DNA from 2 places in the Ruegeria sp. TM1040 genome. Region 1 is predicted to be linked to the other one. Evidence: riboswitches for the same ligand, from Rfam matches in the RefSeq annotation. Region 1 holds a riboswitch; the other holds the start of a gene.

Evidence for each region. Region 1 has a riboswitch for cobalamin ahead of TM1040_RS19120 (hypothetical protein). Riboswitches for the same ligand answer to the same signal wherever they lie in the genome.
Region 2: it holds a riboswitch for cobalamin, as region 1 does, so the genes downstream of both, TM1040_RS05170 (hypothetical protein) here and TM1040_RS19120 (hypothetical protein) in region 1, are expected to answer to the same signal.

The regions. Positions count from the first base shown of each region.
Region 1 is NC_008044.1:3,098,279-3,103,821, reverse strand. Features, by position in the region: gene TM1040_RS19130 (FecCD family ABC transporter permease) at 1-512, opposite strand, end outside; gene TM1040_RS19125 (ABC transporter substrate-binding protein) at 513-1,445, opposite strand; gene TM1040_RS19120 (hypothetical protein) at 1,432-2,151, opposite strand; cobalamin riboswitch at 2,239-2,454, opposite strand; gene TM1040_RS19115 (SDR family oxidoreductase) at 2,559-3,452, shown strand; gene TM1040_RS19110 (MerR family transcriptional regulator) at 3,462-3,878, opposite strand; gene TM1040_RS19105 (cation transporter) at 3,963-4,613, shown strand; gene TM1040_RS19100 (DMT family transporter) at 4,698-5,543, shown strand, end outside.
Region 2 is NC_008044.1:182,983-188,525, reverse strand. Features, by position in the region: gene nudC (NAD(+) diphosphatase) at 1-545, opposite strand, end outside; gene TM1040_RS05175 (5'-nucleotidase C-terminal domain-containing protein) at 806-2,704, shown strand; RNA gene ffs (signal recognition particle sRNA small type) at 2,775-2,873, shown strand; cobalamin riboswitch at 3,034-3,268, shown strand; gene TM1040_RS05170 (hypothetical protein) at 3,392-3,838, shown strand; gene TM1040_RS05165 (protein-tyrosine phosphatase family protein) at 3,849-4,388, opposite strand; gene TM1040_RS05160 (DNA polymerase III subunit gamma/tau) at 4,612-5,543, shown strand, end outside.

The DNA of each region.
Region 1 (5,543 bases):
TAGAGGAAGAACGCCGTAAGCGCCTGGAACATAAGAGATACCGCAACACCGGCGAGGATAACCACCAAAGGATCAAGCGCACGCCCTCGCCGGTGCGAGAGCGTGAGCGTCATCAGGAAAGCAGCTGCCGCACCAAGAAAGGCGATCAGAGGGACACCAAGTGTTTCCGTCATCTGCGACGGAAACCAGATGATCGCCCCAACGGCCGCCGCCGACGCTCCTGAGGACACTCCCATCAGATAAGGATCAGCCATCGGGTTGCGCAGCGCGGTCTGCATCAAGAGACCAGCCAACGTCAAACCGGCGCCGATCATTCCGACCGCCAGCACACGCGGAATGCGCCATTGCCAGACGATCATCGACAGCCCACGCGGTGCATCATCGTCATGCATGAGGATCGCCAGCCGATCACCCCAGCTGATGTCAGCAGTGCCCCAGAGCACCCCTGCGGCCATCGCAAGCAACAGCGCCAGACCAGAGGCTGGCAGCAACAGGGGCGATCCGCGACGCATTTACGGCAGCTTTGCAAGTTGATTGTTCACCGTCTCCACGCCATCGGCAAAGCGCATCCCCAACAGCGTTTCCGAGAAGGGGACGGTTACAAAACGCCCCTCTTTGACCGCGCGCAACGCGCTCAATACTGGGTCCGCTTCCATGTGCGCGCGTTTTTCTGCGGCGGTCGACCAATCCGCCTCGATCAACAGGATCACATCCGGGTCTGCGGCAACCACATGCTCCCAAGAGAGATCGACCCAAGTGCCGGGCACATCGCTGCTGATGCTCTGAAGCCCCGTGAGCGACGCCAGCAGCGCAGGCCCGCCACAACACCCGATGGAGAAAGGCGTCTCTGCGCCGCTATCATAGATGAAGGCAGTCTGCCCCGCCCCGGACGGCGCTGCTTTGACAGAGTCCAACCGCTGTTGAAGGGTATCGATCAATGCGTTCGCACGGTCTTCTACGTTGAATATTTTTCCAACAGTTTCAATATCTTCAAAGATCGGGGCAACGGTCAAGGGCACGTCCTGAAGGTGTTTGTCCTTGCAGGAGGCATCCACAAGATAGGTGCCAATCCCGAGGTCGTGCCATTTCTCGGCGGCACCGAGATTGTCCTCAGAAAACGCCGATCCAAAGCCGGCAAACAAAAAGTCCGGTTCCTGCGCCAATACCACCTCTGCGGCTGGGTATTTTTCAGCCAGAACCGGCACGCTCTCGTAGGCGTCGTTCCATTGCGCGGGAATCGCGTCGTCAATGTACGCGGTTCCAACCATCGCTTCCTGCAGGCCCAGCGCCAGCATGACTTCGGTTGCCTGCTGGTTGAGCGTGATCGCGCGGCTCGGCGTTTTATCGAACACTTGAGAGACGCCGCAGCTTTGGATGGTGACGGCATCAGCATGCGCTGCAGATGCCATGAGGCCGAGCAATGGCAAAAGGTTACGCAGTTTCATGGGAGACTCCCGTTTGATGGAAAATGAGATGTTCAAGCCTACCGCCCTGCACAAGGACGGTTTTGACAAAACGCTGGATCTCCGAGAGATCCGGAACCCGATACCAATCCCCGCGCGGATAATGCACGATCACCGGCCCCGCATTGCAGGGAAAGACGCAGCCCGTTGTGGTGACCAGACAGCTGTCCCCAAGCCCCGCGCGCCGGATTTCCGACTTGAGATGATCCGCAAGGTTCGGTGCGTCTTTGAGGTGGCAACGCGGACCGGTACAGACCAGGAGATGGTGCTGATGCGGTGGGGGCAGATCCCAGCCTTTGCCGATCTCGCCTCTGGGCCGATCCACGACCCGCTGCAACGAGACCTCTGCGCTGGCAACCGCCCGGATCACGTCGTCGTCATGCTCGGGGCTGCTCGCAAAGAAAACTTCGGGGGGAACGCCATTCTGCTGCGCGCACCATGCCCCCGCCGCACCCGGTAGCCAGTTTTCCAGTGATTGCGAAAACGGAAGGCCCACAGGACGCAGGTCGATTCGGCGCGCACCACGCGCCCTGAGTGTGTCCAGCGCTTGCCATAGCCCGACCCCGTCTGCCTCCAGCCGAATGGCCATCGCAGGTTTGGGCGCAAGCTCTTCGAGCCGTCTCGAAAGCGCCGCAAACCGCTTTGTGCTGACGTAATTGGCTGAAATCAGATAGAGATAAACGTGCATCCCAACCTCCGACCAAGAGGCGTGCAAGTGTGACTCATCAGAGTTTTGACATCTGGCATCGCGTCCTCCGCGGGCCCACCGCCCGCTTGGTTAAAAAGTCGCGATGGCAGGTCTCCTGACTTGCGGGTTATTGCGCGTCCCTCCCTTCCCGATCCATGAGGATCAGTGGGCTGTGACGGGGCGCTCGCCGCTTACAGTTGCGGGGGCAGTTTCGGATTTGGCGCCCTTTGGCTCCTCCGCACCGAATTCCCTTTTCATCCCACCGGCCTTAGGCGTCGGGGAACCATCGCCCCTCTCATGCGGCAGTCTTTTCGCCTGTGTCAAGCGACGACGGCTGCACATAATCGCAGCTGGCCGTCTGCAGCAGGTGCTTGCATCTGCCCGCATCCGCCCGCATGTTCTGCCATATGACCCAAGACACCACCCGTAAAACGCTGCTTTGCTTTGGCTTTGGCTACACGGCCCGCGCGCTGGCAAAGATCCTGCCGCGCGACGCGTGGCGCATCATCGGAACAACCCGGGATCGCTGCGAGGACCAATCCGAGAGTGGGGTGGAATTGATGACATGGCCCGGACAAGATGTGCCGCTTCGGGATGTAACGCATATTCTGCTCTCCATCAGTCCTTCAGAAGACGGCGATCCCGTCCTAAATGCGCTTGGCGCCGAGATTGCTGCGCTGCCGTCGTTGGAGTGGATCGGCTATCTGTCGACAACTGCCGTATATGGTGATCACGATGGCGGCTGGGTTGACGAGATGACTCCCGCAACCCCGTCGAGCCAGCGCGGAAACTGGCGCGTCCGCGCCGAAGAAGAGTGGAGCAGCCTCGCAGGACTGCCCCTGCATATCTTTCGCCTTGCCGGGATCTATGGCCCGGGTCGTGGACCCTTTGCCAAGCTGATGGCGGGCAAGGCGCGCCGTATCGTCAAACCCGGTCAGGTGTTTTCGCGCGCCCATGTGGAGGACATCGCGCAGGTTCTCAAAGCATCGATCCAGGCGCCAAATCCAGGCGCGATCTACAATGTCTGCGACGATGAACCCGCTCCACCGCAGGATGTTCTGGGCTACGCTGCAGAGCTCCTGGGCCTGCCGATCCCATCCGAGGTTCCCTTTGACGAAGCCGGGATGAGCCCGATGGCGCGCAGTTTTTACGGTGAAAACAAACGTGTGCGCAACGCACGGATCAAGGACGAGCTCGGGGTGAAGTTGCGCTACCCGGATTATCGAAGCGGATTGCAGGCGGTCTTTTCAGCGGAGGACATGGAGAAATTTGTCCCGCCTGCGGATCCACCCGGCGTGTAAACAACACCTTCAATCATGGTCGCCCAAGCACAAGCTATGGTCCCCCAAGGCGCTCAGGACCTGGCACTGACCACCATTGCCACCTTGGCACAGGGTGGTGATCCGCTCCAACTCGGCCTCGAGACGGCGTAAGCGCGCGATCCGCGCCCGCACCTTTTCAAGCTGCGACTGCGCGATGCGATCGGCAGCTCTGCAATCCTGGCCCAGCTGCCCGTTGAGCCCCATCAAGTCCCTGATTTCTTCTAATGTAAAACCGAGATCGCGGGCATGTTTGATAAAGCCAAGCCGCTCCAGCCCCGCCTGATCGTAGCGCCTTTGATTGCCGGCATTTCTACTGGCATGGTCGATCAAACCGATCTCTTCGTAATAGCGAATGGTCGGAACCTTGACCCCGGTGGCCTTGGACAATGCACCAATGGACAGCATCAAATCCCCCTTGAACCTCTAGTCACTAGAGCAATTAAGTTCCTCTCGAATCGAATTCAAGACGAAGCGCAAAGGACCTGACTCATGGCAGGATGCTGCAACCACACCGCCCGCTTTGACGGAGTATCAAAGGAATATAAACGCCGCCTGTGGGCTGTGATCGTGATCAACGCGGCGATGTTCTGTGTTGAAATGGCCGCTGGTCAAGCCGCAGGCAGCCAGGCGCTGAAAGCCGATGCGCTTGATTTTCTAGGGGATGCGCTCACCTACGGGATCTCGCTGGCAGTCATCGGAGCCAGCCTGCGTACGCGGGCGCTGGCCGCAATTGGCAAGGGTGTGAGCCTTCTGCTGATGGGCGGCTGGGTCTTTGGTTCTACAATTTGGAACGTCTTTGTTGTGGGCGTGCCCGAGGCGCAGGTCATGGGCGTGATCGGATTTCTTGCGCTCGCTGCGAACCTGTTGTCCGTGGCCCTGCTGGCCGCCTACAAAGACGGCGACGCCAACGTCCGATCCGTCTGGCTCTGTTCACGCAACGACGCGGTCGGCAATGTTGCGGTCATGATCGCCGCGCTTGGGGTTTGGGGCACCTCAACCGGTTGGCCCGACCTGATTGTGGCAGGCATCATGGCCGGATTGTTCCTCAATTCTGCCCTGCAGATCTTGCGCCAAGCACTCGCCGAATGGCGTAGTGAGGAAAATCAGGCCGAGGCCCATGATCCCGGCCCTGCACACTGATTTTCGGGTGGCTGGGTCGCAAATAATGTATCACTTCTCCCTTGCGTGCTTGCCATTCCCCGGCCAAGCGCGCAGGGTCCGCGCATGGCAAAAAGCTTAACATCGCATCGACCGATTTTGGCAATCACACTAAAAGTGACCGCCATCGGGCTGTTCACCATCATGTCGGGCCTCATCAAGGAAATCACCCAGACGGTGCCCACAGGTCAGGCGGTGTTTTTTCGCTCCTTTTTTGTGTTGCCGGTGATCTTGGTCTGGCTCGCAGCGCGGGGAGATCTGCCCAGCGGGCTGCGCACCCGAAGCCCGATGCTGCATTTCTGGCGAGGCGTCGTCGGCACGACAGCGATGGGGTTGAACTTTGCCGCGCTGGCGATCCTGCCACTGCCAGAAGTCACCGCTCTGGGCTATGCCACCCCGATATTTACGCTGGTATTGGCCGCCTTGCTGCTTGGTGAGCGCATTCGCATCATCCGCATCAGCGCTGTGGCCATCGGACTTGTTGGAGTGTTGATCATGCTCTCACCTCGGCTCGGTGGGGCTGGTTCCTTTCAGGATATGGCCTTTATCGGCGCGATGCTGGTCCTCGCCGCTGCCGCCCTGCGAGGATTTGTGCAGATCCACATTCGCAAGATGGTGCAAAGCGAAGAGACCGCGGCGATCGTGTTTTACTTTTCCGTCACCGCATCGCTTTTGTCGCTACTGACACTGCCCTTTGGCTGGGTGAAGCCCGACATGCCCCTCTTGCTGTTGATGATCAGCACCGGATTCATCGGCGCGATTGCGCAGATCCTGATCACCTCCTCCTATCGCTTCGCGCCGGCGTCGCTGTTGGCACCATATGATTATGTGTCGATGCTTTTTGCGCTGCTTATCGGCTATGTCTGGTTCTCGGAGTGGCCATCTCTGGTAATGCTGCTTGGAGCCGCTCTG
Region 2 (5,543 bases), 290 kb from region 1:
CAGCTCGGGCAGCGGCGTTGCCAGCCAGCTTGCTCCACCCGGCTGGGCTCACCGCAGCAGGCACAGAACCCATGGCTCGCGTGCCAACTGAGCATTGCCTTGGCTGTTGCCGCCAGCTCTGCGTCACGGGCCGAGAGATGCGTCATGACCCGCCGCAATTCCAAAAAAGCATATGAGTCCGGTAGGTCCGGATGACGCTGTTCGCTTGGATCGAGAAAACTGTCGAGCGTGGTTGTATCAAGCCCCTCAGGCTGCCAGTCCTCGAGGCTCACGGCAAAATACCCCGCCCCCTCTGCGCTCCGGCCCAGAAAAAGCGCCTCCGCACGGCGCCCAGAGACAAGCGGATCGCGCGCGTTCAAAAACGCCAGCCCCTCGATTTCGGCATGATCCGGCGCAAAAACGCACAAGGGTTTGCCACGCCACAAAAGCATGATCTGGACATCTGCGGCGTCCCAAAGCGTCTGAAGCGCATCGCCATCTGCACGCAAAAGCGCGGCGCGATCGAGACCGCTGCCACCAAAGGTCACCTGCTCCGCTCGCTTCATAACCGCCTCACTTTCCGAAATTTATTTCAAGTCACCGTCCTATATAGGCGATGACTGGCCAGCCCGCGATAGGCGTGATGCCGTGATCGAGTCATACACACAAGCAAAAATGCCACGCTTTTCAAAAACTCAAAAAAAGCCCATCGCAGGGGTTTCTCAGAGGCCCATGTCTCTGTTCTTCTAATCGTTAACAAACAGATCTAGCACCGGGTGCGTTCCATATCGGAACGGCGCCTGTGAGCGATGGTGAATGGCATAGAATGACCCAAGACGATCAAGATGCCACGGGAACGCAAGAAGAGGCGGGCGACCAACCTGGCGTGACGGGGCGGTTGCGCGTGCTTGCGACATCTGATGTCCACAGTCACCTTCTCGGCTTTGATTATTACGCCGATCAAGAGCACCCCGGCATCGGCCTCAGCCGCACGGCTCAGTTGATCGCAGAGGCCCGGAAAGAGGCAGCCGAAGCTGGTGATATTGCTGTACTCTTGGACAATGGCGACTGGCTCCAAGGTTCGCCGCTTGCAGAACCGGCTCTGGCAACGGACAGCGCCTTGGCGCCTGCTATCCATGCATTTGAGGTCCTCGGGTATGATGCCGTCGGCCTCGGCAATCACGAGTTCAACTACGGCCTATCCGCCTTGTCCCGGGTTCTCTCAGCGCTCCCCTGCCCTGCGGTGAGCAGCAACATCACACCGCTTTCAGCAGATGACACCTTGCCAGTTCACAAACATCTGATCCTGACGCGGCACTTTCGAAGGGCGACAGGTGGCCAGGATGGTGTGGCGGAGGTCAAGATTGGCCTGCTGTCGGTGCTGCCCCCTCAAACCATGCTCTGGGACGCGGACCATCTGGCCGGACGCTTGCATGTGGATGACATGCTGCGCAGCGCAAAGGCTGCGATTTCAGACCTGCGGGCGTCCGGTGCGGATGTGGTGATTGCCCTCGCCCACACAGGAGAAGGCGATGACACTGCGCGGGACGGAATGGAAAACGCGCTTCGCCCCCTGTCGCGTCTGCCCGGTCTCGACGCAGCCATCGGAGGGCATACGCATTTGTTGCTCCCACCGCCCGACGGCTCGGGACGTGACTGGGAGATTCCGGTCGTCATGCCCGGGTCCGGCGGGTCTCATCTCGGGGTGATAGATCTCGGCCTGCGTCAGACGCCACAGGGCTGGCGCGTTGAAGGCGGCAGCGCGGCGCTACGCGCCGTAGCGCATCAAACCCGCGACGGTCTGCGCCCGGTTGTTTCTGAGGCACCAGATCTCGTTCTGGCGCTACGGGATGTCCACGAACAGACGCGTGCCGAGATGGCGGCAAAAGTCGGCACATTGTCCGAGGCACATCATTCCTATTTCACCTATTTTGCTGAAGATCGCGCCCTCGCACTCATTGCGACGGCACAGGCTGCCGCAGTGCAGCCGATGCTGCTGAAATCAGAGTATGCGGACCTGCCACTTTTGTCTGCCGTGGCGCCGGCCAAATTTGGCGGGCGCGCCGGGCCGCTCAATTACACGGACGTCCCACCGGGAGAGATCTCGCGCCGTCATGTCGCAGATATTTATAGTTACCCCAACGAGTTGCGCTGCATCATCGTCAACGGCCATCAAGTGCGAGACTGGCTCGAGATGTCCGCAGGGCTCTTTAATCAGCTGGAGCCTGATGCAGACGCGCGCCTGCTGGCAGATCCTGCGCGCCCGGGGCACAACTTTGATGTCATTTTCGGCCTGCAGTATGAAATCGACCCTCGAGAGCACGCGCGATTTGATGCCGAAGGACGCAGGCTCCATGAAGGGCCGGGGCGGATCAGGAACCTGCAGTGGAATGGCCGCCCCATGCACGGGGACCAGCAGTTTGCAGTTGCCTTCAACAGCTACCGCAGCAGCGGCGGTGGCAATTTTCGAATGCTTATGGATGCGCCCGGTCTGCCCCTGCCGCCGCAGATGATCCGGGATGTGGTCGGCGCCTATGTGGCCTCTGCACATGACCTTTCCGCCGTCTTTCCGGCGCCCTGGCGCTTCAGCCCGGACTTGGGCGTGGATGCGATTGCCCTCACGGGCCCGGGTGCCAGGCGCCACCTCCATGAATTGCCCGAGAATGTGGCCCGCTCCGCAACAGAGCTCGACACTGGGTTTCTGGCGCTGAAGCTGCGCCTCTGAGCGCGCGACACACGAGGATTCAAACCGGCAGCGGGTTGTCATCTTTCCGCGGCTTCCCTATATCGGGATTCGAGAGGTTGGCGCGGGCAAGCGCCTCGCCAACCTGGTCAGGTCCGGAAGGAAGCAGCCACAACGAGCCCCGCTTGGGTCGATGTCCAGCCTCTCACTTGTCACACGACCCCGCCCCAGGCGGGGTTTTGTGTTTGATGAGCCTGCTCCCTACCTGCACATCCTCGCATTGTCTTGCGCATCCCATGTGTCTTGTGCCGCGCCGCTGACCTATTTCGCGCTCGCAGAAAGATCCCAGTTGACGAGGCGACTTACCGCTGCGTAGCATCCAGACAGATGGTTCCTGCCTCTGTTTGGGGTGGGATGAAAAGGGAATACGGTGAGGCTTTGGACCATTGGGTCCCGCCAAGTCCGTGACTGCCCCCGCAACTGTGAGCGGCGAGTTCCCCGGCAAAGCCACTGACCCCAACGTCGTAACCGGCAAAAAAGGGTCGGGAAGGGCCGGTTCGCGATGACCCGCAAGTCAGGAGACCTGCCATCGGCAATGTAAACCTGAAGCCGGGCGGGGTGTCTCGGAGGAGGTCTGATGGCTGATCACTCCGCGCCCGAAGGGCCTGATCCCATCCGATGTCCCGCTCATCCCTACGGCCCCTTGATCCGAGTGCGGAGGGCACGAGAATGACGGACCACACAGAGACGCGTGACGCGGGCACGCATGAGTTTGTATCAACAACATGTTTGCACCTCGGGCGCCCCTGCCCAGCGGCGCAGCGGATGCTGGCGGCGCTGGCAAAAGCGCTCGACAGCGCCCGCGGGCTTACGAAAGACGATTTCGAAATCAGTGGTGAAAGCCGCCTCGATGGCTGTGAGAAAGCCTGCCCGGCGCGATTTGCCGCAAGTCATGCCCGTATTCGGGTGTTTTGCGATGTGCAGGCCACGACCAAAACAGAGACGCTGGACCGATTTGCGGATGCAATGTTGTCGGCAGACGGGGGCAGCGCGCATGGCACCTCCAGCGCAGACATGCCCCGCGCGTTTGGCGAAGCCCGCCCAGCGCGTCCGCCCGTGCAAGCGCCCTCAATTCGCCACCCGCAGGGGGCACAGAGACCACGTCTGATGAGCTAAGCTGCTCGGCCTATGCTGGCGGCGCTTGGCGACGGCGGCCATAGGCCCAGGCCATCTGCGCATCCGTTTCCACCGCACAGGGCCTCAGGGCCCTGAGCCGTGCAAGAGCTGCATCCGGCGGCTCGCCGCTCTCGATCATCAGCCGGAGCACTGCCATGCCGGATCGTCCACAGCCGCCACGGCAATGCACAAGGACACGCCCTCCACCCGACAAGGCCTGCCGCGCGAGCGCGCTGACCTGATGCCAATGATCCTCAAGATCCTTTGTCGGGGTCTGGTAATCCTCAACCGGCATATGAAACCAGCGGCTGCCAAGCCCCTGAATGTCCGTGCCCAGAGTCTCTACGCCAAGGATAACATGCTCGACGCGCGTGGTCATCGAGATCACCATAGACGGGCGCCATTCGTGGATCAGGCGCAGATCGGCGGCATAATCGCCCCCTGCACCGGGCGCCCGGCTCAGGGCGAGGATCCCATCGCCCACCGAAAGCGCATGTAGCGACAAAGTTGGTTCAGCCTGCTGCGGCTGCAATTTCGTAGCACTTACCATTTACTCTCCCCCCCGGGAGCCGCGGACCCATATCCGCGATACCGTCTTGTCACCTTAGCCTGCCAAAGCGTCCTACAGGTAGTCTTTTCTGTCACCTCGCCATTCTGCACGATCATCCCCAACAGCGGTGGACGAAGCTGTCGTCGGAGCTTAGTTTGCACGGAACACTTGGCGCTGGGGTCGAATCCGGCCTGCGCCCCTAAAGACCATTCGAAAGGCCCTCATGAGCGAGCACAGCCCCGAGATCTCTGACGCAGTACAGAGCGGACAATATCAGGTTCTGGCACGCAAGTACCGGCCCGAAACCTTTGCTGATCTCGTCGGGCAAGACGCTATGGTGCGCACGCTCAAGAACGCCTTTGCCGCGGATCGCATTGCGCAGGCCTTCATCATGACGGGCATCCGCGGCACGGGCAAAACCACCACCGCGCGGATCATTGCCAAGGGCATGAACTGTATTGGCGAGGATGGCCAAGGTGGCCCCACTACTGAGCCTTGCGGCAAGTGCGAGCACTGCACCGCAATCATGGAAGGCCGCCACGTCGACGTGATGGAGATGGACGCCGCATCGCGCACCGGCGTGGGCGACATTCGCGAGATCATCGACAGCGTGGCCTATCGTGCGGCCTCGGCGCGCTACAAGATCTATATCATCGACGAGGTTCACATGCTGTCGACCTCGGCCTTCAATGCGTTGCTGAAAACGCTGGAAGAGCCGCCCGCGCATGTGAAGTTCATTTTTGCCACCACCGAGATCCGCAAGGTGCCTGTGACGGTGCTCTCCCGCTGTCAACGCTTTGATCTGCGCAGGATCGAACCGGAGGTGATGATCGACCTCTTGCGCCGGATTGCGACCAGCGAGCAGGCCGAGATTGCCGACGATGCGCTGGCGCTCATTACCCGCGCGGCAGAAGGATCGGCCCGGGATGCGACATCCCTTTTGGACCAGGCAATCAGCCATGGTGCCGGAGAAACCACGGCCGATCAGGTCCGTGCAATGCTTGGCCTTGCCGATCGGGGCCGGGTGCTGGATCTGATGGATATGATCCTGCGCGGCGACGCCGCTGCAGCACTGACAGAATTGTCCGCACAATACGCCGAAGGCGCCGATCCGATGGCTGTGCTGCGCGATCTGGCCGAGATCACCCACTGGGT